4 regions of the Duffyella gerundensis genome follow, and region 4 is predicted to be linked to each of the others. Evidence: predicted binding sites of a transcription regulator. Region 4 holds the regulator's gene; each other region holds the start of a gene.
The links. The regulator CRP, encoded in region 4, controls carbon source genes, mostly activating them, when cyclic AMP is high. The targets are predictions, from matches to a motif close to ATGTGANNNNNNTCACAT.
Positions count from the first base shown of each region.

Region 1: the regulator CRP is predicted to act here: its motif matches at 3,823-3,840, upstream of ompW (outer membrane protein OmpW).
Region 2: the regulator CRP is predicted to act here: its motif matches at 2,321-2,338, upstream of udp (uridine phosphorylase).
Region 3: the regulator CRP is predicted to act here: its motif matches at 1,717-1,734, upstream of EM595_RS12760 (NupC/NupG family nucleoside CNT transporter).

Region 1 is NZ_LN907827.1:2,097,035-2,104,725, reverse strand. It holds gene cls (cardiolipin synthase) at 1-179, opposite strand, end outside; gene EM595_RS21070 (YciY family protein) at 338-511, shown strand; gene EM595_RS09755 (YciI family protein) at 538-834, opposite strand; gene tonB (TonB system transport protein TonB) at 1,037-1,795, shown strand; gene yciA (acyl-CoA thioester hydrolase YciA) at 1,825-2,256, opposite strand; gene EM595_RS09740 (septation protein A) at 2,306-2,842, opposite strand; gene EM595_RS09735 (YciC family protein) at 2,887-3,624, opposite strand; gene ompW (outer membrane protein OmpW) at 3,977-4,609, shown strand; gene EM595_RS09725 (BON domain-containing protein) at 4,652-4,966, opposite strand; gene trpA (tryptophan synthase subunit alpha) at 5,117-5,923, opposite strand; gene trpB (tryptophan synthase subunit beta) at 5,923-7,116, opposite strand; gene trpCF (bifunctional indole-3-glycerol-phosphate synthase TrpC/phosphoribosylanthranilate isomerase TrpF) at 7,161-7,691, opposite strand, start outside.
Region 2 is NZ_LN907827.1:3,570,709-3,578,399, reverse strand. It holds gene metE (5-methyltetrahydropteroyltriglutamate--homocysteine S-methyltransferase) at 1-1,294, shown strand, start outside; gene EM595_RS16365 (dienelactone hydrolase family protein) at 1,340-2,170, opposite strand; gene udp (uridine phosphorylase) at 2,451-3,215, shown strand; gene EM595_RS16355 (tetratricopeptide repeat protein) at 3,324-4,592, shown strand; gene rmuC (DNA recombination protein RmuC) at 4,675-6,180, shown strand; gene ubiE (bifunctional demethylmenaquinone methyltransferase/2-methoxy-6-polyprenyl-1,4-benzoquinol methylase UbiE) at 6,254-7,009, shown strand; gene ubiJ (ubiquinone biosynthesis protein UbiJ) at 7,023-7,628, shown strand; gene ubiB (ubiquinone biosynthesis regulatory protein kinase UbiB) at 7,625-7,691, shown strand, end outside.
Region 3 is NZ_LN907827.1:2,761,605-2,769,295, reverse strand. It holds tRNA gene EM595_RS12770 (tRNA-Ala) at 39-114, shown strand; tRNA gene EM595_RS12765 (tRNA-Ala) at 159-234, shown strand; gene EM595_RS12760 (NupC/NupG family nucleoside CNT transporter) at 462-1,652, opposite strand; gene EM595_RS12755 (Nramp family divalent metal transporter) at 1,956-3,245, shown strand; gene EM595_RS12750 (acyltransferase family protein) at 3,301-5,169, opposite strand; gene EM595_RS12745 (DUF2502 domain-containing protein) at 5,659-6,072, opposite strand; gene mgrA (L-glyceraldehyde 3-phosphate reductase) at 6,229-7,218, opposite strand; gene glk (glucokinase) at 7,581-7,691, shown strand, end outside.
Region 4 is NZ_LN907827.1:393,773-401,463, reverse strand. It holds gene tauA (taurine ABC transporter substrate-binding protein) at 1-888, opposite strand, end outside; gene EM595_RS01705 (LacI family DNA-binding transcriptional regulator) at 1,137-2,117, shown strand; gene EM595_RS01700 (LysE family translocator) at 2,134-2,736, opposite strand; gene EM595_RS01695 (hydrolase) at 2,788-3,795, shown strand; gene EM595_RS01690 (YheU family protein) at 3,799-4,017, shown strand; gene EM595_RS01685 (phosphoribulokinase) at 4,090-4,959, shown strand; gene crp (cAMP-activated global transcriptional regulator CRP) at 5,674-6,306, shown strand; gene EM595_RS01675 (YccS/YhfK family putative transporter) at 6,370-7,691, shown strand, end outside.

The DNA.
Region 1 (7,691 bases), 1.7 Mb from region 4:
TCGCCAAATGAGAGATAGGCGATGATGCCCACCAGCGGCAGGATAAAGATAATCAGCAGCCAGGCCATCGCCGAGGTGACCGCCCGGCGCTTCATTAAAATGCGCAATGTCACACCGGCAATCAGCAACCAATAGCCAAACAGCAGTAACCAGCTAACAAAAGTAAAAAAAGTGGACATTACGTGGACATCCCGTTCGCGCATTGATGTGAGAAGTTTACGTGCAGATTGCGGGTTAAGGAACCCTTTGGCGGCAATGACTACGATAACAGATCCGATCTGGTTACGACGAAGAAAGGTCTATACTGCGCCGCGTATTAAATCGCGGAGAAAGTCAGATGAGAAGAAGCAGGAATGAAGTGGCGCGCTGGAGAATGATGCGGCAGGTGCAACGGCGGCGTGCGCGCTGGGTTGAAGGGCAATCGCGGCGCTATGGCCGGATTCATGCGGTTCGTCATCAGCTGGCGCAACAGCAGCGACGCTCCATTCTGTTTATCTCACAGCATCATTAATAATCAGGGCGCCGAAGCGCCCTGAATTACATCACACGTTTAAATGGCTTCACCGCCACCTGTTTATAGACGCCCGCCGCCACATAAGGGTCATCCTGCGCCCAGGATTGCGCCGCTTCCAGCGATGAAAATTCAGCAATAATCACCGAGCCGGTAAAGCCCGCGGCACCTGGATCGTTGCTGTCCACTGCGGGCAGCGGGCCTGCGGCGATCACGCGGCCTTCGTCCTGCAGCAGCTGCAGGCGTGCCAGATGCGCCGGGCGAACCGCCGTGCGTTTTTCCAGTGAATCAGCGGTATCTTCGGCATAAATTACATAGAGCACAGAGTGACTCCTGTCGGATCAAATGATGTGGCTGACACGGTAAGTCATCGTGATCGAGAGTGCAATTGAAAGATAAATTTGCCGCTGCGAAAGCGCCGTTGCCGGGCACGAAACGCTTTTATGGCCGCGATGGCCTAATGTTATTGAAACTGATTGCTATTTGCATTTAAAATTATCGCCTCACTCTATCAACCAGATTGTTATGACGACGCTGACTTCGACATTACCCAAACGACTTTCTCTTCCGGTATTGCTCTCCGTTGCGCTTCACGGCTCGGTGATTGCAGGCTTGCTCTATGCATCTTTTCACCAGGTTATTGAAGTGCCTAAAGCGTCTCAACCGATCAGTGTCACGATGGTCGCGCCGGAAGTTCAGCCGATGCCGGCGCCAGCGCCTGCCGTACAGCAGCCGCCTGAACCCGTTGCCGAGCCGCAACCTGAGCCGGAGCCCGTGCCGGAACCTGCACCCGAGCCGCCAAAACCCGAGCCGGTGCCGATTCCAAAACCCGAGCCAAAGCCTAAACCCAAGCCTAAGCCCAAACCGGTTAAGCACGAGGCGGTAAAGCCAAAGCAGCCGGTTAAGCCTGCGGAGCCGCGTGCTGCATCGCCGTTTGATCAGAAGGCACCAACCACGCAGAGCAAGCCGCAAACGGCACCTAAACCGTCACCAGCGCCGTCGCAAAGCGTGGCAACAGGCCCACAGGCGCTGAGCGTCAGCAAACCGGCTTATCCGGCGCGTGCGTTTGCCTTGCGGGTCGAAGGAAAAGTACGCGTGCAGTTTGATGTCGACAGCGATGGCCGCGTGGACAACATTCGTATCCTTTCGGCTGAGCCGCGCAATATGTTTGAGCGTGAAGTGAAGCAGGCGATGAAAAAGTGGCGCTATCAGAGCGGCAAACCCGGGCAGAACATGACCATGAATATTGTGTTCCGGATCAACGGCGGGGCGAGCGTCGAGTAACGCAGAGGGGCGGCATTGCCGCCCCGGTTTCAGGCAGGATCGGTTTCAGCCGTAAAGTGGCTTTTATCCGCCGGTAACGGACGCGATTTGCCCGCCTCGTCCACGGCAACATAGATGAACACCGCTTCGGTAGCACAGTAGGTCTGGCCAATGGGTTCAGAAGAGACCTTCTTGATCCACACTTCCACGTTGATGGTGATGGAACTGCTGCCGGTGCGTAAACAGGTCGCGTGGCAGCTCACCACATCACCCACGGCGACCGGCTTAAGAAAGCTCATGCCGTCCACCCGCACCGTTACCACACGACCTTCAGCGATCTCCTTCGCCATGATCGCGCCGCCCATATCCATCTGCGCCATCAGCCAGCCGCCAAAAATATCGCCATTGGCATTGGTATCAGCTGGCATCGCCAGGGTGCGCATAACCATCTCACCCTGCGGCATTTTATGCTCTCTGTTCATGATTCACTCTTCAGATAAGGCGGGCTTCCGGTTGTGTCGGAAGCCGCAATTATTTTTGTTCCTGCGGCATCAGGCGGTAGATATAAACACCGCTCAGCAGGGTGAACAGCAGGGTCAAACCCGTCAGGCCAAAGACTTTAAAATTAACCCATACTTCCTGCGGCAGCCAGAACGCGACATAAATATTGGCAACGCCACAGGCGAGAAAGAAAATTGCCCAGGCAACGTTCAACCGACGCCAGGCGTGGGTGGGTAACTGCAGCTCTTTGCCCAGCATGGTCTGAATCAGAGGCTTCTGCATAAAGAACTGGCTGAACAGCAGCGCCAGCGCAAACAGGCTGTAGATCACCGTCACCTTCCACTTGATGAACTCATCGTTGTGGAATACCAGCGTCAGAGTGCCAAACACCGCGACCAGCACAAAGGTCACGATGGTCATTTTTTCAACTTTACGGAACAGGATCCAGCTGGCCACCAGAGCCAGGCCGGTGGCGACGATCAGTGCGCCCGAGGCGACAAAGATGTCGTACATTTTGTAAAAGACAAAAAACACCACCAGCGGAAGGAAATCGAGTAACTGCTTCATAGCGCGTCCAGAGTAGGGGCGGCGCAGCGGGCGCCGCCTGTGCATTAACGTACCAGCATATAGAGACGGTACAGATAGATAACCAGCAGGGCGGAAACCAGATTGCCCAGCGCGTTCAGCACCACCGCTGAGACATTAGCAGGCAGCAGCGTCAGCGTGGAAAAGAAGAGCATGATGGCGACTTTTGCCAGCAGCCATAACATGATGGCCGGCGCGATGAGCTTCACGTTGCGCCACGCCAGCTTGCTGCTGGCCTTGAGTGAGCCAAACACGCCCAGCTTATCGTTGGCCAGCATAACCGGCGCCAGCGAAAAGAGAATCGCCAGAATGACCCCCGGCACAAATACCGCCATGAATCCCAGCTGTACCAGCAGGGTGATCAGAAAGGTCTGCAGCAGCAGCTTAGGCAGCAGCGGCGCCGCCGTGCCGATGGCGCGCAGCGCACTGACGCGCTTCTGTGACGATGCCATTGGAATCAGACACAGCATGCCGCCAAGCAGCAGCGTGTTACCAATCAACGACGCAAAGGTACCGGCAGCCGAGGTGCGCAACAGCACGCTTTGCTGTTCAGGAGACATATTCTGCACCATTTCAAACAGCGAACTGGCGCTGTCGCTGCTGCCTTCAGCCAGCAGGGAAAGCTGCTCGGCGTTGGGCGTCAGGGCGTGACCGACGATCACCGTAATGAATGAGGTCAGCAGGGCCATCAGCACGATGGTCACCAGCTGATCGCGGAAAAAATTTCCTGTGTCACGGTATAGCGAACCCGCCGTGATAGACATGTACTCTCCTTGGAAAAACCGGGTTAATTAACCCGGCGATTGTACATGGTCTGAGGGAATGCTGGCACCCCGACTTACATAACTTTCCGCAAATGTGAAAAGCCGCTGCGGTCTGCGCCCGCGATAATCGGTTCTCCGCTGGCTATCAGCAGAATAATGCGCACAACAGGGGTTTACCGGACCTCAGGGTGATGGCGTTTTTGATCCAGATCAAATCATTGTTTTTTAAGCAGAATAGAAGACGTTCTCCGCATGATCTTTGCCCGTTTTCATTGTAAAAAAGAGGCCGCTGAAAACACGGGTGCATCGTCTGGGCGGTGGCCCGCTTCCCGAAGAGAAAACAGGAGTGGTTATGAAACTGGCAGCCCTTGCATTGGCTATGGTGGCGGCAATGCCGATTGTCGCGAGTGCACATCAGGAAGGTGATTTTTTTATGCGCGCAGGCAGCGCAACCGTAAGGCCAACCGAGGGTTCTGATAACGTCATGGGGCTGGGCTCGTTTGACGTCGATAACAATACGCAGCTTGGCCTGACCTTTACCTGGATGGCCACCGATAATATTGGTGTTGAGCTGCTGGCCGCCACGCCGTTTCGTCATAAGGTCGGCTTAGCCGCTACCGGCACGCTGGCTACCGTTCGTCAGCTGCCGCCGACGTTGATGGCGCAATACTACTTCTTTGACAGCGCCAGCAAGCTGCGTCCATATGTCGGCGCCGGTATTAACTACACCACGTTTTATGACGCTGATTTTAATCAGACCGGACGTGATGCCGGGCTCAGCGATTTAAGCGTCAAAGATTCCTGGGGTATGGCGGGTCAGGCGGGGCTGGATTACAAGGTCGATGATAACTGGATGATCAACGCCTCTGTCTGGTACATGGACATCGATACGGAAGTGAAATTCAAGGCCAACGGACAGCAGCAGAACATCAATATGCGCATCGACCCGTGGGTATTTTTCTTTGGCGTCGGTTACCGCTTCTGAACATAAAAAAACCGGGCCGCAGGGCCCGGTTGATCAATAAACTTATTTAACCTGCATGTTGTTCACAACAGATTTCACGCCTGGTACGCTACGGGTCACTTCTACCGCGTGACGCGCCATCTGTGGCGAGGAAACAAAACCGCTCAGCTGCACACGGCCTTTAAAGGTTTCAACGTTGATTTCGCGTGATTTCAGCGCGTCATCGCCCAGCAGCTGGGTTTTAACTTTGGTGGTTACCACGGTGTCATCGATATAACCGCCAGTGCCTTCTTTGGTTGGTGTTGGGGCACAGGCACTTAACGTTAATGCCACTACTGCTGCCATTGCTGCGCTTGCCAGGACTTTAACCATCTTCATTATTTTATCTCCCTGTCGTAATCATTGGTCACGCTTCACCGGGCGGTGAATACGTCATAAGTGTGGTTCAGGATTGGCGGAACTACAAATGGCGAAAGAAAATAAAAGAGAGGGGAAAGAGTGCCTTATCCAGCGATAAGGCACAGATTATTATTGACGCGTGGCTGCCTTCAGGTTGCTGACAAACTGCTGCAGTTCAGCCAGCATCACATCCGGCGTGGCATGATGTTTTTCGATGATTTTTACGATAGCCGAGCCGGAGATCGCACCTGCGGCACCCAGCGCAATCGCCTCTTTGACCTGCGAAGGTTCAGAAATACCAAATCCCTGCAGAGAAGGCGCCGCATTGTACTCTTTCAGCTTATCGACCAGATGCTTCAACGGCAGCTGAGCGCGATTTTCTGCGCCGGTGACGCCCGCTCGCGACAGCAGATAGGTGTAGCCGCGGCCGTGCGAGGCGATTTCACGCAGCAAATCGTCATCAGCATTCGGCGGACAGATAAATATTGGCGCCACGTTGTGCTTCATCGCTGCTTCGCGGAAAGGCGCAGACTGTTCCACCGGCACGTCGGCCACCAGAACGGAATCGACACCCACTTCCGCACAGCGGGCATAAAAACTGTCAACGCCGTTGGTGAATACCAGGTTGGCGTACATCAGCAGGCCGATTGGCAGATCGGGATACTTCTGCCTTACTGTGGCCAGCATCTCGAAGCAGCGCGCTGGCGTGGTGCCGGAAGCGAAGGCGCGCAGCGTGGCATTCTGAATGGTTGGGCCATCAGCCAGCGGATCGGAGAAGGGAATGCCCAGCTCCAGCGCATCGGCACCGCCCGCGACCAGCGCGTCGATAATCTGCAGCGACAGTTCCGGAGAGGGATCGCCGAGGGTAACAAAGGGCACAAAGGCGCCTTCCTTGCGTTCGGCAAGGCGGTTAAACAGTTGCTGATAACGCTCCATCAGATTTCTCCCTGCGCGGTCAGAATGTCGTGAACGGTGAAGATGTCTTTATCACCGCGGCCGGAGAGATTAACCACCAGCAGCTGCTCTTTCTCCGGTTCGGCATGTATCATTTTCAGCGCATGTGCCAGCGCATGCGACGATTCCAGCGCCGGAATAATCCCTTCTGAGCGGCAAAGTAGCTTGAACGCGTCCAGCGCTTCGGTATCGGTGATCGAAACGTAGTCTGCGCGACCAATACTGTTGAGGTGCGCGTGCTGCGGTCCTACCGACGGAAAGTCCAGGCCGGCTGAAATCGAATAAGACTCTTCGATCTGACCATCTTCGGTCTGCATCATCGGCGCTTTCATGCCGAAATAGATGCCGGTACGGCCATGCTTGAGCGGCGCGCCGTGCTCACCGCTTTCAATGCCGTGTCCGCCGGGCTCAATGCCGATCAGCTTAACCTCGGTATCGTCGATGAAATCGGCAAACATACCGATGGCATTGGAACCACCGCCCACGCAGGCCAGCAGCGCATCAGGCAGACGGCCCTCTTTTTCCAGAATCTGCGCTTTGGTCTCTTCGCCGATCATGCGTTGGAATTCGCGCACGATGGTCGGGAAAGGATGCGGACCAGCGGCGGTGCCGAGCATGTAATGTGACGTTTCATAGCTGCCGGACCAGTCGCGCAGCGCTTCGTTACAGGCATCTTTCAGCGTGGCGGAACCGCTGTGTACCGGAATAACTTCCGCGCCCATCAGCCGCATACGGAAAACGTTAGGCGACTGACGTTCAATATCTTTCGCGCCCATATAAATGCGGCACTTCAGGCCGAGCAGTGCGCAGGCCAGCGCTGATGCCACGCCGTGCTGACCGGCGCCGGTCTCTGCGATGATCTCTTTTTTGCCCATGCGCTTCGCTAACAGCGCCTGACCCAGCACCTGGTTAGTTTTGTGCGCGCCGCCGTGCAGCAGATCTTCACGTTTCAGATAGAGGCGGGTTTTGGTGCCTTTGGTCAGGTTCTGACAGAGCGTCAGCGCGGTAGGGCGACCGGCATAGTTTTTCAGCAGATCGGTGAACTCCGCCTGAAACGCAGGATCCTGCTGCGCCTCAACAAACGCCGCTTCAAGCTGATTGAGCGCCGGCATAAGAATTTGTGGTACGAACATGCCGCCGTACTCACCAAACCATGGATTTAAAAGCGTCATTATGTCTCCCTTTCTCAGTTCGGGGCGATCGCCGCCGCCCCGATGAATCAGTAGGCGCGCAGTGTTTGAAACACGGCGGCAAGTTTGCTGTGATCTTTGATGCCGGGTGCGCTTTCAACGCCGGAGTTAAAGTCCAGGCCGGCACAGCCCAACTGGGCGGCAGAGACCGCATTGTCGGCGGCCAGTCCGCCTGCCAACAGAACGTTGTCCAGCTTTTCACCCTGCAGCAGATTCCAGTCGAAGCGTTGACCGCTGCCGCCGGCGCCGTTATCCAGCACGTAGCGATCGACGTGCGGCCAGTCACGCGCAGGCAAGGTCTCTTTGACGCTAAACGCCTTCCAGATCTGCGTGCTGGCGGGCAGCATATCGCGCAGGGCAGCCACAAAGTCACGATCTTCATCACCGTGCAGCTGCACCGCAGCAAGGCCCAGCTCGCAGGCCACCTGCGCCACTTCTTCAACGGGCGCATTGCGGAATACGCCAACATATTTCAGCGGCGCCGCGGCAATCACGCGCGCAGCCTGGCTGACATCAATCTGGCGCGGTGAACCCGCGGCAAAAATCAGGCCACCGAAAAT
Region 2 (7,691 bases), 600 kb from region 4:
GCTGCTGCACAGTCCGATCGACCTCAGCGTGGAAACACGTCTGGATGAAGAGGTGAAAAGCTGGTTCGCCTTCGCCCTGCAAAAATGCGCCGAGCTCGCGCTGCTGAGCAACGCGCTGAATAACAACGACGGTACAGCGCTGGAAACCTGGAGCGCGCCCGTACGTGCTCGTCGCCATTCAGGCCGGGTACACAATGCCGCGGTTGGCGAACGTCTTGCTGGCATCACCGCAAAAGAGAGCCAGCGTCACAGCGATTATCAAACGCGAGCCGCCGCACAGCGGCAGCGCTTCAATTTACCGGCGTGGCCGACCACCACCATCGGTTCTTTCCCGCAAACCCACGATATTCGCAGCCTGCGCCTCGATTTTAAAAAAGGCACCATCGATGGAAATCATTACCGCACCGGCATTGCCGAACACATTAAGCAGGCGGTGAATGAGCAGGAGCAATTGGGGCTGGATGTGCTGGTGCACGGCGAGGCCGAGCGCAATGACATGGTGGAATATTTTGGCGAGCATCTCGAGGGCTTTGTCTTTACGCAAAATGGTTGGGTACAGAGCTACGGTTCGCGCTGTGTAAAACCGCCGGTGATTATTGGCGACGTAAGCCGTCCGCAGCCGATCACCGTGGAGTGGGCGAAATATGCTCAGTCGCTGACCGACAAGCCGGTGAAAGGCATGCTGACCGGGCCGGTTACGATCCTCTGCTGGTCATTCCCGCGTGAAGATGTGACCCGCGAAACCATTGCCCGACAGATTGCGCTGGCGCTGCGCGATGAGGTTGCCGACCTGGAGAAAGCGGGCATTGGCATCATTCAGATTGATGAACCGGCACTGCGCGAAGGGCTGCCGTTGCGCCAGTCAGAGTGGGCGGCCTACCTTGAATGGGCAGTAGAGGCCTTCCGCCTGAATGCCGCAGTGGCGCAGGATGACACGCAGATTCATACCCATATGTGTTATTGCGAATTCAACGACATCATGGCGTCGATCGCCGCACTGGATGCCGATGTGATTACCATCGAAACCTCGCGCTCGGATATGGAACTGCTGGAGTCGTTCGAGGAGTTTGCTTATCCGAATGAGATTGGTCCGGGCGTGTATGACATTCACTCGCCTAACGTGCCGAGTGTGGAGTGGATAGAGGCGCTGTTGCTGAAAGCGGCCAGGCGTATTCCGGTTGAGCGTTTGTGGGTCAATCCCGATTGCGGACTGAAAACGCGCGGCTGGACGGAGACGCGTCAGGCGCTGGCAAATATGGTGACAGCGGCGCAGAACCTGCGCGCCCGGATATGACGATGACGATCTAAACTCAGGGGCGCTTGTGGCGCCCCTTGTAACTTATTTTGCCGGGGCAACACCATACTGTGTAAACCAGGCGAGCATGCGCTGCCAGCCATCTTTCGCCGACGCTTCATGATAGCTTTCACGATAGTCGGCATTAAAGGCGTGGCCCGCTTCGGGATACACGACAATCTCCGCGTTGGCATTAGCCGCACGCACCGCTTTTCGCATCAGCTCAATGCTCTCTTGCGGAATGCTCTCATCCTTGCCGCCATAGAGGCCTAAAACCGGCGCGCTCAGTTCGGTGGCTACATCCACCGGCTGGGTTGGCTGCTTAATGGTTTTCTCGCCGACCACCTTGCCATACCAGGCTACCGCCGCTTTTAGCTGCGGATTGTGTGCGGCATAAAGCCAGGTGATGCGACCGCCCCAGCAGAAGCCGGTAATGGCCATGGTGCGCATATCGCCGCCATGTTTAGCTGCCCAGTTGGCAACGTGATCGAGATCGGCCAGCACCTGCGCATCCGGCACCTTGTTGACCAGCTCTTTAAACAGCGTGGGGATATCGCTGTATTCTGAAGGATCGCCTTCGCGGAAATAGAGTTCCGGCGCAACGGCCAGATAGCCCTCTGCCGCCAGCCGACGGCAGATGTCACGAATATGCTCGTGTACGCCAAAAATCTCCTGCACCACCAGCACAACCGGCAAACCCTCGGTTTTATTTTCAGGCCGGGCAAAGAACGCGGGCATGTTTTCGCCCTGGGTGGCCACGGAGGTTTCGCCGCTGTGAATTGCGTGATCTCCGGTAATGATGGTGGTGGTTGCGGTGGGGCCGACCGCAGGCGCGAAGCCGCGCGCTTTTTGTGCCATATTCTCTTCGGTTTTCATTGTTCTCTCCGTACAGACGATTCGCGCAGTGAGGTAACTATAGCCAGGATTATTTCTTCACTCCCGGCAGTGCGGGTTATCTCTCTTTATCACTACACCGTGGCAGCGTGCACAGCAGCCTGTAGCACTACGTGAAAGCACGCTTGCAAGGTGTGAGATTAGTCACATTGTTTTGATTAATCTCTGCAACTTTCATAATGTTGAACGATTGCGTTCACACCTTTTCCCTGACCGCTGGCGTAAAGTACGCGGCTGTTACTATTTACTTCAGGAGTCCGTTATGGCCCAGTCCGATGTTTTTCATTTAGGTATCACCCGCGCTGATCTGCAGGGCGCCACGCTGGCCATTGTGCCTGGCGATCCAGAACGAGTGAAAAAAATCGCGGCGTTGATGGACAATCCTGTGCATCTCGCCTCACATCGCGAATTCACCAGCTGGCGTGCCGAGCTCAACGGCAAGCCGGTTGTAGTTTGCTCAACCGGCATTGGCGGCCCGTCGACCTCCATTGCGGTAGAAGAGCTGGCACAGCTGGGCGTGCGCACTTTCCTGCGCGTCGGCACCACCGGTGCGATTCAGCCCGATATCAACGTTGGCGACGTCCTGGTGACCACCGGCGCCGTTCGCCTTGATGGTGCCAGCCTGCATTTCGCCCCGATGGCGTTTCCGGCGGTAGCCGATTTCGCCTGTACCACTGCGCTGGTTGCCGCTGCAAAAGCTGCCGGTGCGAAAACGCATATCGGCGTAACTGCCTCTTCCGACACCTTTTATCCGGGCCAGGAACGCTACGACACCTTCTCAGGCCGTGTGGTGAGCCAGTTCCAGGGCTCAATGAAAGAGTGGCAGCAGATGGGCGTGCTGAACTACGAAATGGAATCGGCCACGCTGTTAACCATGTGCGCCAGCCAGGGCTTACGCGCCGGTATGGTGGCGGGCGTTATCGTCAATCGCACCCAAAAAGAGATTCCGGATGCGGCCGCGATGAAGCAGACAGAAAGCGATGCGGTGAAAATTGTGGTTGAAGCGGCGCGTCTGCTGCTGGACTAACGCTACATTTCGGAAACGGCAGCGGGAATTTCGAGACAGGGCTTATAGGGTTCGGCTTTTTAGCCTCTTTATACTCTGCGCATTCTCAATGACCTTAAGCCGTTTCCGATGCGTAAAACTATTCCTTCTCCCCGTCGTCCCCAGGTTGTCATCACGCCTGCGATGCAGGACCGCTTTGAACAACAGGCAGCGCAGTTTCGTCAGGCAATGGATCAGCTCGATTTTGCGCAGGCGCGTCTCTGCTGTGAGCAGGTGCTGAAAGTGATCCCCCAGCAGATGCAGGTACTGAGTGATTACGCGCTGGTGCTGATGCGCCTCGGTGAGCATCAGAAAGCGTGGAAAATTTACCAGCGTATTTATCAGTCGCCGCATCGACACAGAGCATCCGATACCTGGCTGGATGGCCTGGCGGAGCTAAGCGGGCTAATGAACAAGCCGCTGGAGGTCAAGCGTTACGGCCACGAATCGCTGAGCAAAGCCGATGCGATCTATAAGCAGAATGTTCGCTATCCCTTTCCGGCGCGTGGTCCTGAACCGCTGGACCTCGACAACCCGCAAAAAAATATCATCGCTTTCAGCCTCTATGGCCATCATCCGCGCTATTGCGAAACGCTGATCAAAAACGTTGAGGTTGCACGAGAGCTTTATCCGGCATGGACCTGCCGTATCTATCTTGATGACAGCGTGCCGCAGCATGTCTGGCACCGGCTACAGCAGCCAAACGTGCAGCTGGTGGATATGTCGCATGAAAAAGCCATTATGCCCACTCTGTGGCGTTTTCTGGTGATGGATGACAGCAGCGTAGAACGATTTATCGTACGTGACGCTGACTCCTTGCTCTCTGAGCGCGAAGCGGTAGCGGTTGAGGCCTGGGTAGCCTCTCCTTTTTGGTTCCATCATATGCGGGATTATTGCTCGCATACAGAATTGCTGCTGGCCGGCATGTGGGGCGGCTGTCACGGCGTTTTTCACAATATTGAACAGCAGATTCGTGACTTCATGACGCAGTACAGCGGCAGCGCGCGTTTTACCGATCAGGTATTTCTGAAGACTGCGCTGTGGGCCACCGTGCGCGAAAGCCTGCTCAGCCATGATGACATTTTTGATTTCCACGATGCCCACGCTTTCCCGCCGCATCCGCCGGTGCGCTGGCAGGGCGCTGAGTTTCATGTCGGCAGCAACGCCGGTTACACGCGTGTTGGCGGCCCGGCTTCCGTATCAGACAACCAGCCGCAATGGGTGAAACTGTGCAGCGATGCCGGTGAGTTCGCTTATCCGGCACTGGTTAAAAACGGTGAATGGTCGCTGGCGGTGCCTTTCTTCCTGGTGACGGACTACCAAAATGGCAAGCTGCGTTTCGTACTGACTGACGCGTAACCTCCGGCGCCACCGATTTGTGTGGACATTCATACAGGGCGCCTCTACCTTTTCCCCCACGCGGTAATGGGGAGAAAAAGCAATGGAGCAGGGTTATCTGTTAGCGGGCTGTCTTGGCCTGGCGGGCATCCTTTTTGGCTGGTTGGTGGCGCATTTACGGACCGGCCAGCAGCAGGCTGCTGCCCTGACGCAGCAGCGGCTGTTGGAACAGTCGCTGGCCCAGTCTCACCAGGCCCAGCAAAAGCTGGAGCAGCAGCTTACGGAGCAGCGCCAGCTGCAACAGCAGGACGCACAGGCACTTCGTCAGCTGCATGGCGCACTCTCAGCCTCTCAGGAAAAACTGCAGCATTTTGATTACTGGAAAGCCGAGAGCGAGCAGCTGAGCCGTGAGCTGCGCAACCAGCTGGAGATCAACAGCGCGCAGGAGGCGGAGCTGCGTGAAGTTACCATTCGTCTTGAAGAGTCGCGGTTAACCGCAGAAGAGAAGCAGCGTCTGCTGATTAACAGTGAACAGCGCCTGAGCGCCCAGTTCGAAAACCTTGCCAACCGCATCTTTGAAAACAGCGGCCGCCGCGTCGATGAGCAAAATCGCCAGAGCCTGAATACCCTGATTACGCCGCTGCGGGAGCAGCTTGATGGCTTCCGTCGCCAGGTGCAGGAAAGCTTTGGCCAGGAAGCGCGCGAAAGACACACCCTTTCCCATGAAATCCGCAGTTTACAACAGCTGAATGCCCAAATGGCGCAGGAAGCGATTAACCTCACTAAAGCGCTGAAAGGCGACAATAAAACCCAGGGCAACTGGGGCGAAGTAGTGCTCAGTCGCGTGCTGGAAGCGTCCGGCCTGCGCGAAGGCCACGAGTATGAAACCCAGGTCAATATCCAGCTGGATCAGCAGAAACGTATGCAGCCCGATGTGGTGGTGCATCTGCCGCAGGGCAAGGATGTGGTGATTGATGCCAAAATGACGCTGGTGGCCTATGAGCGCTACTTTAACGCCGACGATGAAGCGACGCGCGAACTGGCGCTGACTGAGCATATCGCCGCCGTGCGTGGGCATCTGCGTCTGCTGAGTCGAAAAGATTATCAACAATTGCCGGGTTTACGATCGCTGGATTATGTGTTGATGTTTATCCCGATTGAGCCGGCGTTTCTCCTGGCGATCGATCGTCAGCCGGAGCTAATCAGCGAAGCGTTGCAGCAGAACGTCATGCTGGTCAGCCCGACCACCTTACTGGTGGCGTTGCGTACCATCAGCAACCTGTGGCGTTACGAACATCAGAGCCGTAACGCGCAGCGTATTGCCGATCGGGCCGCGCGGCTTTATGACAAAATGCGGCTGTTTGTGGATGACATGAGCAGCATCGGCCAAAACCTCGATAAGGCGCACGACAGCTATCGTCAGGCGATGAAAAAACTGGCGGAAGGACGCGGCAATTTGATCGCCCAAACCGAGAGCTTTCGCCATCTCGGCGTAGAGATCAAACGGCCACTGAATCCGCAGCTGGTGGCCCAGTCGTTAGCCGACGACGAGGACGATCTGGCACCGCTGTCGGAAGTCAGTGAAACCCTTCAGCGCATCAATGAATAAACGGGCGTTAACGTGCCTGACTTCCGGGACTCTGATACACTTCGAGGATATTTGATTGTGGAGCAGGCAAAACATGGCAGATGAATCTCAGGAAACTACCCACTTTGGTTTTCAGACCGTCGCTAAAGAAGAAAAAGCGGCAAAAGTGGCTGATGTTTTTCATTCCGTTGCGGCCAAATATGATCTGATGAACGACCTGATGTCGTTTGGTATTCATCGCATCTGGAAGCGTTTTACCATCGACTGCAGCGGCGTGCGTCGCGGTCAGCGGGTGCTCGATCTGGCCGGTGGTACCGGTGATTTAACCGCGAAATTTTCTCGTCTGGTGGGTGAAACCGGCCAGGTTGTGCTGGCAGATATCAACAGCTCCATGCTGAAGATGGGCCGTGAAAAGCTGCGCAATACCGGCGTAGTGGGCAACGTCAGCTATGTGCAGGCGAATGCCGAAGCGCTGCCGTTCCCCGATAACTATTTTGACTGTATTACCATCTCTTTTGGCCTGCGTAACGTGACCGAAAAAGAGAAGGCGCTGGCATCGATGTTCCGCGTGCTGAAGCCGGGCGGCCGTTTGCTGGTGCTGGAGTTTTCAAAACCGCTGCTTGAGCCGCTGAACAAAGCCTACGATACCTACTCGTTTCACATTCTGCCGCGCATCGGTGAGCTGGTAGCGAAAGATGCAGAAAGCTATCGCTATCTGGCCGAATCGATCCGTATGCATCCCGATCAGGAAACGCTGAAGGCGATGATGAATGACGCCGGTTTTGAAAACACGTCGTACTACAATTTAACGGGCGGCATTGTTGCCTTGCACCGTGGATTTAAGTTCTGAATCAGGATAATGCATGATCCTCACGCCACTGTTAACCGCAGGTCTGGAGACCGCGCTTAACCACATTCTGTACCGCGATCGCAGTATGAAAGCCGCGCGGCAGCGCCTGAGTGGCAAAGTGTTGTCGCTTTCTCTGCAGGAATTTTCTCAGCCGATGACGCTGGTGTTCAGTGAGCAGCAGCTTGATGTGCTGGGCGAATGGCAGGGCAGCAGCGACTGCACGGTTAAAACGTCCCTGCGCACCTTGCCTGAACTGCGGGATCGTCAACAGCTTACCCGTCTACTGCGTAGCGGCGCGCTGGACGTCGAAGGCGATTTGCAGGTCGTGCAGAACTTTTCCGCGCTGCTGGATATGGCTGAACTCGATCCCGCTGAATATCTGGCCCCGTGGGTCGGTGACATCGTTGCGCAGGGCATGAGTCAGTCCGCGCGGCGCGCATTCGCTTTTTTCCGTACCGATCTGCAACGCAAACAGGTTTACCTGGCGGAGACGCTCACCGAAGAGTGGCGTGTGACGCCGGGCGCGCTGGAGCTCGCCTGGTTTGCAGAAGAAGTTGACGCGATGACGCGTTCGCTTGACGCGCTAAGCGCACGAATCGCACAGCTGGAGGCGAAATGACGCTGGGAGAAATACGTCGAGCCTGGTTTATCGTAAAAACCTTTCTCACTTACGGACTGGATG
Region 3 (7,691 bases), 1.4 Mb from region 4:
TATTATGCCGTCCGTCGATACGACACCGTTTTTCAAACGGGGCTATAGCTCAGCTGGGAGAGCGCCTGCATGGCATGCAGGAGGTCAGCGGTTCGATCCCGCTTAGCTCCACCAAACTTCTTCCCAAAAGTTTGGCTTGAAAAAAGGGTTCCAGATGTGGGGGTATAGCTCAGCTGGGAGAGCGCTTGCATGGCATGCAAGAGGTCAGCGGTTCGATCCCGCTTATCTCCACCAATCATCTCTGATTACCTTTCTTTTGTGATATCCAAAATGTTCACTGTTTCTCGCTACGCGGCTTAACCTGCGTCGGCGGCTTTACGCTATGGTGTTTTGCCGGTTATTGCGCGCAGAACGGCTGAGGCGGCGTCAGTGTGCTGGCTGGAGGAAAGTCGAGATGGAGAGGAAATGCAGAAGAGAGCAGGGCAGAGGAATAATGGGCGAGACCAGCTCGCCCGTGATAATCAGAACGCCAGCACCAGGCCAGCAATGGCCGCAGAGAGCACGCTCACCAGCGTTGAGCCGTAGAGCAGCTTCAGGCCAAAGCGTGACACCACGTTGCCCTGTTCTTCATGCAGGCCTTTAATCGCACCGGCAACAATACCGATGGAAGAGAAGTTAGCAAAAGAGACCAGGAACACCGACAGGATGCCTTCACCGCGCGGCGACAGCTGACCGGCAATTTTCTGCAGATCCATCATCGCCACAAACTCATTCGACACCAGTTTGGTTGCCATAATACTGCCAACCTGCAACGCTTCGTTAGCCGGTACGCCCATTACCCAGGCAAACGGGTAGAAAACGTAGCCCAGCACGCCCTGGAAGCTGATACCAAAAATGGTATCAAACAGCGCGTTAACCGCTGAAATCAGCGCGATAAAGCCGATCAACATGGCGGCAACGATGATCGCCACCTTAAAGCCTGCCAGAATATATTCGCCCAGCATCTCAAAGAAGCTCTGACCTTTATGCAAATCGTTCAGCTGCAGGTCTTCTTCATTCTCAATGCGGTAAGGGTTAATCAGCGACAGCACGATAAAGGTACTGAACATGTTCAGCACCAGCGCGGCCACGACATATTTTGGCTGCAGCATGGTCATGTAGGCGCCAACGATGGACATGGAGACGGTCGACATCGCCGTGGCCGCCATGGTGTACATACGACGCTGCGACATTTTGCCGAGGATATCTTTATAGGCGATAAAGTTTTCTGACTGTCCCAGAATCAGCGAACTGACCGCGTTAAACGACTCCAGCTTGCCCATACCGTTAACTTTCGACAGCACGGTACCGATCGCCCGAATAACAATGGGCAGGATGCGGAAATGCTGCAGAATGCCGATCAGCGCAGAGATAAAGACGATAGGGCAGAGTACATTCAGGAAGAAGAATGCGAGGCCTTTATCGCTCATGTTGCCAAACACAAAGTTAGTTCCCTGCGCAGCATATTTGAGCAGATGGTCAAACAACCCGGCAAAGCCTTTCACAAAGCCAAGACCCGCTTCCGAGTTAAGGAAGAACCAGGCCAGTAAGATTTCAATCACCAACAGCTGAATAATGTAACGCACGCGGATGCTCTTCCGATCGTGGCTCACCAACAGGGCGAGCACGGTCACGACCACCAGCGCTAACAGGAATTGTAAAACGTGGGACATATGTGCTCCAAATATGAGGCAGGCTATATTTCGTTGCGTATTCTATGTAACGGCGTTCATAAAAACGAGATCTACTCCGCATTATAATAATTACCTATCTTGCTGTTTTCCGGAACAGGCGCAGCGGTCACAGAATGTCTGCACAAAAAAACCGCACAAAGATTGTTAATTTTTTGAGCATATCCTACCCTTAGGGGGTTGCTCAGGCATAATCGATCCAGTAATGTGGCCTATGGTATAGCCAAGGCTATACTTCATAGCAATGACTATCACAATAATTAGCACCACCGTTTAGACCTTTTAATGGCGACGCCCCATTCTGAATGCGGGCACAAGAAGACAGGGCAGAATACTATGCTGGAAAGTCGTACTGCGCAGCGAGCCGCGCGTGGGGCCAGAAAAATCAAACTTGCGCTGCTTGGACCGGCCTTTATTGCCGCGATCGGTTATATCGATCCCGGTAATTTCGCCACCAATATCCAGGCAGGCGCTTCCTATGGCTATCAACTGCTGTGGGTCGTGGTGTGGGCTAACGTCATGGCGATGCTGATTCAGCTGATGTCGGCCAAACTCGGCATCGCCACCGGTAAAAACCTGGCGGAGCACATTCGCGATCGCTTTCCGCGTCCGGCGGTCTGGTTCTATTGGGTGCAGGCGGAAATCATCGCCATGGCCACCGATCTGGCGGAGTTTATCGGCGCCGCCATCGGTTTCAAGCTGCTGTTGGGCATCTCGCTGTTGCAGGGCGCGGTGCTGACCGGTATTGCCACCTTCCTGATTTTGATGTTGCAGAGCCGCGGGCAGAAGCCGCTGGAGCTGGTCATCGGTGGCCTGCTGCTGTTTGTTGCCGCCGCCTATATCGTCGAGTTGTTTTTCTCCCAGCCTAAAATGAAAGAGTTGGTGATCGGCATGGCGATACCAACGCTGTCGGGTACCAATGCGGTATTCCTCGCGGCGGGCGTGCTGGGGGCCACCATCATGCCGCACGTCATTTACCTGCACTCCGCCCTGACGCAGGTGAATCGCGGCGGCTCGCGCAGCGATCGTTATTCATCGACCAAGCTGGATGTGGCCATTGCCATGACCATTGCCGGCTTTGTTAATCTGGCGATGATGGCGACCGCTGCGGCAGCTTTTCACTTCAGCGGCCACACCGGCATTGCCGACCTCGATCAGGCTTATTTGACGCTGGAACCGTTGCTGGGCCATATGGCCGCTACGGTGTTTGGGCTCAGCCTGGTGGCCGCGGGCCTTTCGTCGACGGTGGTGGGAACGCTGGCAGGGCAGGTGGTGATGCAGGGGTTTATCCGCTTTCACATCCCGCTGTGGGTCAGAAGGCTGGTCACCATGCTGCCTTCCTTTATCGTGATTCTGGCTGGCTGGGATCCGACGCGCATCCTGGTGATGAGCCAGGTGCTGTTGAGTTTTGGTATCGCGCTGGCGCTGATCCCGCTGCTGACTTTTACCGGTAATCGTGAGCTGATGGGGGATTTAACCAATACCCGGCTGATGCAAAATGCGGGCAGGCTGATTGTGGTGCTGGTGATTGCGTTGAATCTTTATCTGCTGGTGGGGCAAGCGTTGGGGTTATGACGATGCACTGCGTAAGACAATAAAGCGGAAGAGCCTGGCTCTTCCGCTTTTTTTATTACAGCGAGGAGCGATTCTGCGCCATCGCCTGCTGCGGCTGGCTGATCGCCACACCCTGCTGTTTGGCAATGGTCTGCGACAGATAGCCTGCCACGTAATTTGCCGACTGCATGCTCAGGTGGTTGTTATCAAATAACAACGGCTTACCGTTTACTAACATGCTGCACTTGCCCTCTTTGCACAGCACAGAAGAGGGCATAAAGCGCACCACGTTATCGTCAATGTACTTATCGATGTTGGCGAAGGCCGGATTACTGAATGAGAATTCAGGATCGCGACCCCGCGCCAGCGTACTCGGCACATCGACACCCGGCGTTGGCACCGGCCCCATAATAATCACCTTCTTGCCGCTGGCGATTAACGCTTCGGCAGTGCGGTTGAGATTATCGTAAAACGTGGTGGGATAGGCTTCATAGCGCGCGGCCAGTACAACCACATTGATCGCTTTATCCGCCTTCAGGAAGTCGAGCGCACGCTGATTATGGGCAATACAATCCGGACGAACATCGAGCTGAAAGCCCAACGCCGGTGGGCAGGCAGAATAGGTAATCTCATACAGCGAGACGTTATTGTTGCCCAGTGCACGTGAGATCTCTACGCCATGACTGTCACCCCAGACGGCGACGGTAGGCTTTGCCGCACCAAAATGACAATATTTAGCGGTATCCGGCACGCCTTCACCAAAATGGCAGCTGCTACGCGCGGGGCTGATGTCCTGATGGGCAGAAATGAAGCTCAGCGTTTGCGCATCAAAGCGCTCCGGCCAGCTGCCTTTGCTCCAGGTTGCAGCGCTGGCAGCAACCAGGATAGCCAGACCACAGGCGCTGACTTTATACAGGCGCTTCGCCGGGAATGCGGCACGATGGCGGAAAGGCCTTTCAATAAAGCGCCATGACAGCGTGGCGATCACCAGCGATACGGCAACCACTAACCAACGTCCGCCGTCATCAAGTAGCAGATTCCAGTTGCGGAAGAAGACGATCAGCGGCCAGTGCCAGAGATAAAGCGAATAGGAGATCAGGCCGATAAAGACCACTGGTTTCAGCGACAGCAGTTTGCCAACCAGCGTTTTCTCCGCGGCGTAGATGATCAGTACGCTACCCAGCACCGGCAGCGCGGCGGCATAGCCTGGAAAAATAGTGCTGGCATCGAACAGAAACACGCTGCTAACAATGGCGAGCAGACCCGCCAGCGCAAAGCCTTCATTCAGCAAGGCGCTTTTCGCTTTAGGTACGCGATTCAGCGCCAGCAGGGAACCTGCCATTAATTCCCAGGTGCGCGACGGCAACAGGTAAAAAGCCGCTGAGGGTTTTGGCTCGGTAAGAAAAATACTTAACAAAAAAGAAGCGGCAAAAATGACCAGCAAAAACAGGTCGGGCTTTTTCTTCAGCGTGCTGATGATAAAGAACAGCAGGATAGGCGCGAAAATATAGAACTGCTCTTCCACGCCAAGCGACCACGTATGCAGTAACGGACGCTCTTCGGCATCGCTGGAGAAATAGCCTGATTTGCGCCAGCTGACAATATTGGACACAAACAGCAGCGCACCGGCGATCTCTTTAGGCAGGAAGCTGTAATCATCCGGTAGCAGGGCAAACGGCGACACCACCAACACAAACAGAATCACCGCAAACAGGGCAGGAAATATTCGGCGAATACGGCGCTCGTAGAAATCGAGAATGCTGTAGGTGTTGTTGCGGATATCTTTCAACAAAATAGAGGTAATCAAAAAGCCGCTAATGACGAAAAAGACATCAACGCCGACGTAGCCACCAGAAAAAGTGGTGAAGCCGGCATGAAAAAGTAAAACGGGCACGATAGCTAGCGCGCGCAGGCCGTCAATATCTGAACGATATTTAATGTCCACGGTAACTCCTGTGAAAATATTAACAATATGCGTGGCCGGAATATAACATGTGGCTAAATAGCCCGCCCCATATTCAAATTGTCTTATGCTTTTTTCAAGCGGGTTTCTGAATTTGTCGTTAGGATTATTTTATTTATCTTTTTGATTGTAAAAGATTATTTGTTTTTATTGGTTTTTTTACGAATGATCGGAAATATTAGTTTTAAGATTTATCCTTGCCAGAGAGCAAGTATTGATTATTTTTATAGCTGAGTGGTTTTTATGTAAAGTCGGAAGTTTCCTGGTGTGTGAGTTTTAATAATATGTCTGTGAAGGCAAGTGTGAAGGGGAAATAAGCAATCTTTATGGAAGTAATACGACAAAGTGATGAAGCTGACGTGAAGATAACGGCGTGCATTCAGAAAATAACATTGGAAGCAGAAAAGACGGGTAACTGGAATGCTAACGCCCTGCCTGCCATGTGAAAGCAAAGGCAGGGCATCAGATTAATTAACGACGACGATCCCAGTCAGGCGGACCGCGGCGATCGTGGTGACGATCGTCACGCCAGCCATCACGATCGCGATCGCGGCCCCGGTGATGCCAGCCTGGCGGCGGCGGTCCCCGGAAATCATAACGATCCCGTTCCCAGGCGCGTCGGCGATGTTCCCGCTCCCACGCCTGTTGACGGCGCCATTCATCCTGGCGCCACCAGCGATGGTTATCGTAACGATAACGGTCATTCCACCACCGACCGTCGCGCCAGCGACCGCCATCCCAGTAATGACCGCGGTTATCACGGTCGCCGAGGCGCAGGCTGACGCCCGGCGCCAGATCGATGGTTGCACTGTTGGCTTCTGCTGTGTGAATAGCCAAAGGCGATAACGCTGCCAGCAAAGCGGCAAAAAGTAATGCTCGTTTCATATTATCTCCTTGTCGGCAGCTGATTGCTCCGCCGTGAAGTCACTTTATGGTGAAATCCGTTTTTGCACAGCGCTGTCTGTCTGAAACAGCGTTGAAACGTCCGAATTGAGATAATTCTGGCACGACCGATTGCCCGCTGATAGCGTCAGCCTGCGCTTATTTCAGCGCTTCCTCAATACGCTGCAGCTCCTCCTCGCTAAAGTGCTGATTGGTCAGCATATCAACCGCATCATCAATTTGTGCGGTCTTGCTGGCGCCAATCAGTACCGAGGTCACCTGCTGATGACGCAGCACCCAAGCCAGCGCCATCTGCGCCAGCTTTTGCCCACGCTCGACGGCAATCGCCTGCAAACGCTCTACCTTCGCCATCTTCTCTGCGGTGAGCTGATCGCTGTTCAAAAAGCGGCTGCCGCTGGCGGCACGGGAATCATCCGGCACACCCTGCAAATAGCGATCGGTAAGCACACCGCCCGCCAGCGGGGAAAAGGCGATAGTGCCCACACCCTGTTCGCCCAGCACATTGAGCAGGCCCTGTTCCGGTGTGCGTTCAAACAGTGAATAGCGCGGCTGGTGGATCAGGCAGGGCGTGCCTAAATCACGCAGGATAGCGATCGCTTCAGCAGCGCGATCCGCAGGATAGTTGGAGATCGCGGCATAGAGCGCTTTGCCCTGGCGCACCACGTGATCCAGTGCGCGCATGGTCTCTTCCAGCGGCGTTTCCGGATCGGGGCGATGGTGATAAAAAATATCCACGTACTCGAGGCCCATGCGCTTCAGGCTCTGATCGAGGCTGGAAATCAAATATTTACGTGATCCCCAGTCGCCATAAGGGCCGTCCCACATGGTGTAGCCAGCTTTGGTTGAGATCACTAATTCATCGCGGTAGGCGTGAAAATCTTCCCGCATGATGCGGCCAAAATTCTCTTCAGCTGAGCCCGGCGGTGGGCCGTAATTATTGGCCAGATCGAAATGGGTGATACCGCGATCAAAAGCGTGACGCAGCAGCGCCCGGCTGTTGTCGACGCGCGTGCTGTCGCCGAAGTTATGCCACAGGCCGAGCGAGATCGCCGGTAGCTTCAGACCGCTGCGACCACAGCGGCGATATTCCATTGTTTCATAGCGTGATTCATGAGGATGATAAGGCATGGCAGCTTCCCGTCAGTGGCACAATAATGAAAAAAACAGCGTAGTGTATACGTTTACACTACTCCACTTTTCGGCACGGATCGCAACTTCCAAAATTAAGGTTCTGTGCCAGACTTGCTATAGCGCCCTGGCTTATCGGCCATGCCCGAACAGCAAAGCGCGTTTTCGCGCAAGAAAAGTCTGCTCTGAAGCCATTCTGAGTGCAGTTTCGGAAAGTTGCCGCTGGCGAGCAGAGGCCGGGCAGGGTAGGCTGCTTTTTTTATCCGACGCGCTCACCTTTCGTACCGGTGAGCGTTGTTGTTTTAAGGAGGGAAATTTATAGTGTCCCTCAACCGAATTGACGCAAGCGGAGCAGTAGAAGAATGACAAAATTTGCCCTGGTCGGCGATGTGGGTGGAACCAATGCGCGCCTTGCCCTGTGCGAGGTGGAAACTGGCACGATTTCCCATATTGAGACATTTTCAACATCAGAC
Region 4 (7,691 bases):
CGCGGTGTCGACAATCGCTTTGTTCACCGGCGCACCGAGCTGATCGACCTGCTGCTGCGCGCTAAGGTAGGTATTGCCTTTTACCAGCGCGGGCACATCGGCTTCTGCAACACCACTGAAGCGCGACAGCTTGCTCAGGTTGTCCGGCTGCTTGAGCCACTGTTCCGGGTTATCGAGATAGCGCTGCTGCGCCTGCAACGCGCTGCGGGCAAATGCGGTGACAATCTCAGGATGCGCCGCGGCAAAATCTTTGCGAACGACCCAGACATCAAGCGTTGGTGCGCCCCATTTTCCCACCTGCGAAGAATCAGTCAGCACCGTGCCGCTTTTCTCCAGCTCATTCACCGCCGGTGCCCAGACGTAGGCGCCATCAATATCACCCCGTTGCCATGCCGCAATGATCGCCGGCGGTTGCAGGTTAATGATCTGCACCTGTCCCGGTTTGATGCCCCAGTGTTTCAGCGCCGCCAACAGGCTGTAATGGGTGGTTGAGATAAACGGCACGGCGATACGTTTGCCAATCAGATCCTGCGGTGAGCGAATGGCTTTCTTCACCACCAGCGCTTCAGAACTGCCCAGCTGCGAAGCGAGCAGAAAAACCTCAATCGGCACCTGCTGACTGGCGGCAATCGCCAGCGGGCTGGAGCCGATATTACCAATCTGTACGTCGCCCGATGCCAGCGCCCGCACCACGCTGGATCCGCTGTCAAACTTACGCCAGTCCACCTGCGCACCGCTGGTGCTGGCAAAGGTGTTATCCGCCTGCGCCACCTTGGCCGGTTCCGCCGAGGTTTGGTAGGCGACGGTCACATTGACCGCCTGCGCCTGGAGTACAAACAGTGAGAGCGCCGCAGCAAGCAGCCGCAGTCCGGAACGCGTTGTGATCATCATCTTATCCACTAAAGAGGTTGTTATGCGCTCAGTGTTGCCGTAGCGGAATAATGAATAAAGGAATTAAAAATTATTTTTAATTACCTTAAATGCTTAGAAGAAAAATGGGTTTGCATAGTTTTTCACTGCATAACCGCAGGCCAGCGGGTACAACTTTGCGCGCCTGAAGGGTGTACGCGACGAGGATTCTTGTTACCTTAGCGCAGCGGCTATTAACACTCTTTAACCTGGGAATGACGTGCATCATGTCGATTGAAAAAGTGGCTCGTCTGGCGGGCGTTTCTACTGCCACCGTCTCGCGCGTACTGAATGACCATCCCGGTGTAAGAAGCACCACGCGCGATAAAGTGCTGGCGGCAATTAACGCCTGCGATTACCAACCGAATTTGCTGGCGCGCCAGCTGCGCACCTCACAAAGCCGCATGTTGCTGGTGCTGATCCCCGATTTAACTAACCCGTTCTGCTCACGCGTGGTGCAGGGCATTGAGGCAGAAGCCGAAGCGCAGGGTTACCACATTCTGCTCTGCCATTCCGGCTCGCTTTTCCGCCGGGAAACCGCCTACCTGGCGCTGTTAACCGGCAAAGTGGTCGAGGGGGTTATCACGCTGGACGCGGTTAACCGCCTGCCTGAGCTGATCGCGCTAATCGGCGACTCACCCTGGGTCCAGTGTGCAGAAGGCGATCCCGCCTTTGGCCGCTCAACGGTGACCATCGATAATTTTGATGCCACTGCCAGTACGGTAAAATTTTTAGTCGCCAAAGGACGTCGACGTATTGCGCTGGTAAACAGCGACACGCGTTATCTCTATGCGCAACAGCGTGAGGCGGGCTATGTCGCCGCGCTGAAAGATGCCGGACTGAACTGGAGCGCGATAAGTTATGCCAGTGATGTCTCCTGCGAAGCGGGCACCGCGGCGACGGACGAACTATTGGCCAAGGCGCAGCGCCCTGACGCCATTATTGCCGTTTCTGATGTGCTGGCGGTGGGCGTCATGCATGCTATTCAGGAGGCAGGTTTGTGTATACCGGACGATGTGGCGGTGGTCGGCTTTGATGGCATTCCATTTACCAGCAGCCTTAATCCGCCGCTGACGACCATTGAGCAACCGATGGGTAAAATGGGCGCGCGCAGCGTACAACTTCTGCTGGAGAGCATTCGCCATCCTCAGGCGACCGCAACGCACGATGTGCTGCCGTGGAAAATGGTGGAACGTCGCTCAACCTGAGCGACGTCTTGTCAGATTAATGCCAGATCAGCAGCACGCAGGCGGCGGTCAGAACGCCCATGGCCAGATTGAAAATTTTCCACGCCCGTGGGCTGCGCAGAATGCGGCCAATCAAACTACCAAAACCCAACCAGATAATGCCAGAGACCAGATTCACGCTAAACAAGCCAAGCGCAATCGCCAGGATAGAGTGCTGGTAAGCCGCTCCGGCCAGGCTAAAGCTGGCAACCGCGCCCAGTACCATCAGCCAGGCTTTGGGATTCACCAGCTGCAGCAAACCGCCCTGCCAGAAGGGCATCGGCGACTGCGGGCCATCGCCGGTTTCCAGCTTTTCATAGGCGGCGGTGGCAATCTTCCAGGCAAGCCACAACAGGTACAGGCTACCGGCGATTTTGAGGATAAGATGCAGCGAAGGATACAGCAGTAACAGGCTGCCGACGCCGGAGGCGACCAATACCAGCATCAGCTGCATGCCAAGCATAATGCCTATCATCAACGGCAACGAGCGCAGAAAACCAAAATTAGCGCCTGATGCGGTGAGTAACATATTATTAGGACCGGGCGTGATTGCCGCCACCCACAGAAAACCCAACATTGATAAAAACAGACCCAGCTCCATCTACAGGTAGCTCCTTATCCGAACGCAACTCATCGAAGCCAACAGTGTGATATGGATTGTATAACTCCCGCAATAACAGATTTACCGGATACTGAATTCACGCCAATGGCGGGCCTGCGCAATCCGCACCTGCAAACCGTGATGCCACGTTTTTTTCGCCGACGCATTACGCTGACGCCGCACTGGCAGCGGCTGGAACTGCCCGACGGCGACTTTGTCGATCTCGCCTGGAGTGAAGAGCCGATGGCGGCGCGGCATAAACCGCGCGTGGTGCTGTTTCACGGGCTGGAGGGCAATTTTAACAGCCCTTATGCGCATGGTCTGCTGGAGACGTTTCGTCAGCGTGGCTGGCTGGGCGTGGTGATGCATTTTCGCGGCTGCAGCGGCGAACCCAACCGGCTGAACCGCATTTATCACTCCGGCGAAACGGAAGATGGACGCTTTTTTCTGCATTGGCTACAGGAAAATTATGGCCGCGTCGCCACCGCCGCCGTCGGCGTATCGCTGGGCGGCAATATGCTGGCCTGTTTGCTGGGGCAGGATGGCGATCGCGCGCCGCTTGATGCAGCTGTGGTGGTGTCTGCACCGCTGCTGCTTGAACCTTGCAGCATCAAACTCGAACAGGGCTTCTCCCGGCTTTATCAGCGCTATCTGCTGTCGCTGTTGAAGCAGAATGCCGCACGCAAGCTGCACGCCTGGCCTGGCACGCTGCCGATCGATCTCGCCGGACTTAAGGCGCTGAAAAAACTTCGCGCCTTTGATGAGGCGATTACTGCTCGCGCACACGGTTTTGCCAGTGCAGGCGACTATTATCAGCGGGCCAGCGCCATGCCGTTGCTGCCGCAGGTGCGCAAACCGCTGCTGATCGTGCATGCGCAGGACGATCCTTTTATGACCGCGGCGGTGATCCCGGATTTAGCCCAGCTTCCTGCTAACATTACCTATCAACTGACACAATACGGTGGCCACGTTGGCTTTGTCGGCGGCACGCCACGGCAGCCGCAAATGTGGCTGGAAAAACGTATTCCTCAATGGCTCTCAACATATCTGGATAACTAAGCGGTGATTATTCCCTGGAAAGAACTTGAAGCGGAGACGCTGAACAGCCTGATTGAATCATTCGTGTTGCGCGAAGGCACCGATTACGGTGAGCAGGAACGCAGCTTCGCCGATAAAATTGCCGATGTGCGCCGTCAGCTGGAAAGCGGCGAGGCGGTGCTGGTGTGGTCAGAACTGCATGAGACGGTAAATATCATGCCGCGCAAAGCGATCCGCAGCTAACGGGCGAAAGATGACAGGCGCGTTGACTCATGTTAACAATGCCTGTCGCAGATCCATTCAGGGAGCAGCACTATGTCAGCAAGGCATCCGATCATTGCCGTTACCGGCTCCAGCGGCGCCGGTACTACCACCACCAGTCTCGCCTTTCGCAAGATTTTTCAGCAGTTTAATTTGCAAGCGGCCGAACTGGAAGGTGACAGCTTTCACCGTTTTACCCGGCCTGAAATGGATATGGCGATCCGTAAAGCGCGCGATTCCGGGCGCCACGTCAGCTATTTTGGCCCAGAGGCTAACGATTTTGGCCTGCTGGAACAGACCTTTATTGAATACGGGCTGAACGGTACCGGCCAGTCACGTAAATATCTGCACACCTATGATGAAGCGGTGCCGTGGAACCAGGTGCCTGGCACCTTTACGCCGTGGCAACCGCTGCCGGAACCCACCGACATCCTGTTTTACGAAGGCCTGCACGGCGGCGTCGTCACACAGCAGCATAACGTGGCGGACAAGGTCGATTTGCTGGTCGGCGTGGTGCCTATCGTCAATCTTGAGTGGATCCAGAAGCTGGTGCGCGATACCAGCGAGCGCGGTCACTCGCGTGAAGCGGTGATGGATTCCGTGGTGCGCTCAATGGATGATTACATCAATTTCATCACGCCGCAGTTTTCGCGCACGCACATCAACTTTCAGCGCGTTCCAACGGTGGATACCTCAAACCCCTTCGCCGCGCGGGATATTCCCTCGCTGGATGAAAGCTTCGTGGTGATTCACTTCCGCGGCCTGGAAGATATCGATTTTCCTTATTTACTCGCCATGCTGCAGGGCTCGTTTATCTCGCACATCAATACGCTGGTGGTACCGGGCGGCAAAATGGGCCTGGCGATGGAACTGATTATGACGCCGTTGGTACAACGTTTAATGGAAGGTAAAAAGATCGAATAAAATGCAGCCGGGCCGCGGGCGGCAATCACAAATATTTTACAAATCGTTAACCTTAGCGGTTTGACCATTGCCCGCTGCGCCAGCCGTTACGCCTGTTAATCATCACGTATTGGTGTTCTGCAGGTGCGCTATTCTCTCCTCGCCCTTGTCCTGATTTTTGCGCTGCGGACGATCATGATATGAGATCGGGCGATACAGACTGCCGATAATACTTTTCCGCTATGCAAACCAGCCCGCTCTTGCCGTCAGCAGCAAAGAAAACGCACGACTGCACTGCAAATGCTTGCTACCAGTGATATTATCCTCGCCGCAATCACGCACCGGCCCGTCAATACTCATGCTGTTACGCAGTACTGCACGCCTGAGGATTCTCCTAAAAGCGGGGATTATGCTCTTCGCTCCGCTGACATGCGCTTTACTATAACCATTGATCGAGTGTGAGTATGATCGCGTCAACCTGCCCTGCTAAAAGCGCAATCTGACACGATGTACATCATGCTGAAGCGAGACAACAGAAGACAGTAAGTGAAAGCTGTGCTACAAACGAAGTTGTAATATTTTCGTTGCGCAAGCGAAAACGGGAGCACTGATGAGCAAAACTCAAAACAGCAGCCCGCCGACTTTCCTTCAAAGGAATAGCTTTACTATTTCAACGCCTGACAGGGAATCTTGCCCCTGTGTTTAGGGCACGATTACAACAGAGGATAATAGCGAATGGTTCTCGGCAAACCGCAAACAGACCCTACACTCGAATGGTTCCTGTCACATTGCCATATTCACAAATATCCATCCAAAAGCACGCTCATCCACCAGGGTGAAAAAGCGGAGACGCTTTACTACATCGTTAAAGGTGCAGTTGCGGTGTTAATTAAGGATGAAGAAGGCAAAGAGATGATCCTCTCTTACCTTAATCAGGGCGATTTTATCGGTGAGCTTGGCCTGTTCGAAGAAGGTCAGGAACGCAGCGCCTGGGTTCGCGCGAAAAGCGCCTGTGAAGTGGCTGAGATCTCTTACAAGAAATTTCGCCAGCTGATTCAGGTTAACCCCGACATCCTGATGCGTCTGTCCTCACAGATGGCGCGTCGCCTGCAGGTTACCTCAGAAAAAGTGGGCAACCTGGCGTTCCTGGACGTGACCGGCCGCATCGCACAAACGTTGCTGAATCTGGCGCGTCAGCCTGATGCGATGACGCACCCGGATGGCATGCAGATTAAGATCACCCGTCAGGAGATCGGCCAGATCGTTGGTTGTTCCCGCGAAACGGTGGGCCGCATTCTGAAAATGCTGGAAGATCAAAACCTGATTTCTGCACACGGTAAAACGATCGTCGTCTACGGCACTCGCTGATTTTTCTTACCCCGACGGCGTGATGATTGCTCATCACGCCGTTTTCTATGTTGTGAAAAGCTGATGTGGCGCCGACTCATCTACCACCCTGAAGTAAATTATGCCCTGCGGCAGACGCTGGTGCTGTGCCTGCCGGTGGCCATCAGCTGGCTGTGCGGCGATCTGCAAAAAGGCCTGCTGTTCTCGCTGGTTCCTGCCTGCTGTAATATTTCTGGTCTTGATACGCCGCACAAACGCTTTTTTAAGCGGCTAATTGTGGGCGGTTCTCTGTTTGCAACCAGCAGCCTGCTGATGCAGGTCTTAACGCTGCATGGCATTCCGTTGCCCGCGATCCTGTTTGCGATGACCATGCTGCTCGGCGTGCTGGGCGAAATCAGCCCGCTGCATGGCCGCCTGTTATCGGGTTCACTGATCGCCGCCATCTTTACCCTGAGCCTGACAGGTAAGCTGCCGATCTGGGCACCGCCGCTGCTCTATATTGGTGGCACCTTATGGTATGGGCTGTTCAATGCGTTCTGGTTCTGGCTGTGGGAAGAGCAGCCGATGCGCGAGACACTCAGCCTGATCTATCGTGAACTGGCAGATTATTGTGATAAAAAATACAGCCTGCTGACCCAGCTCACCGATCCTGAAAAAGCGCTGCCGCCGTTGCTGGCACGGCAACAGAAAGTGGTCGATCTCATTAATACCTGTTATCAGCAAATGCACATGCTGGCGGCCAATCGTGACAACAGCCACAAGCGGCTGACGCGGGCATTTCAGGTGGCACTGGATCTGCAGGAGCACATTTCGGTGAGTTTGCATCAGCCGGAAGAGGTGCAAAAGCTGGTGGAAAAGAGCCATGCCGAGGCAGTAATCCGCTGGAACGCTCGCGTCATTTCTGCTCGCCTGCGCGTGCTGGCTGACGACATTCTTTATCATCGCATGCCGGATCGTTTTGAGATGGATAAGCCGTTGCAGGCGCTGGAGAAAATCGCCCGCCAGCATCCTGATAATCCGGTAGGTAACTTCTGCTTTTATCATTTCAGCCGCATCGGCCGCGTGCTGCGCACTCAGCGCCCACTTTACCGCCGCGACCTGATGGCCGATCGTCAGCGTCGACTGCCGCTTTTACCAGCGCTACGCAGCTATCTGTCGTTGAAATCCGCCGCGCTGCGCACCGCTGCTCGCTTCGCCGTTATGCTGATGTTTGGCAGTACGCTGGCGCTGTTCTTCGATATTCCCAAGCCTTACTGGATTCTGATGACCATTATGTTCGTCAGCCAGAATGGCTACAGCGCCACGCGCGTACGCATTCAGCACCGGGCGCTGGGCACGCTGGCGGGATTGATTGTCGCCGCCGCCACGCTGCGCTTTGCCGTACCGGAATCGGTGGTATTGCTGAT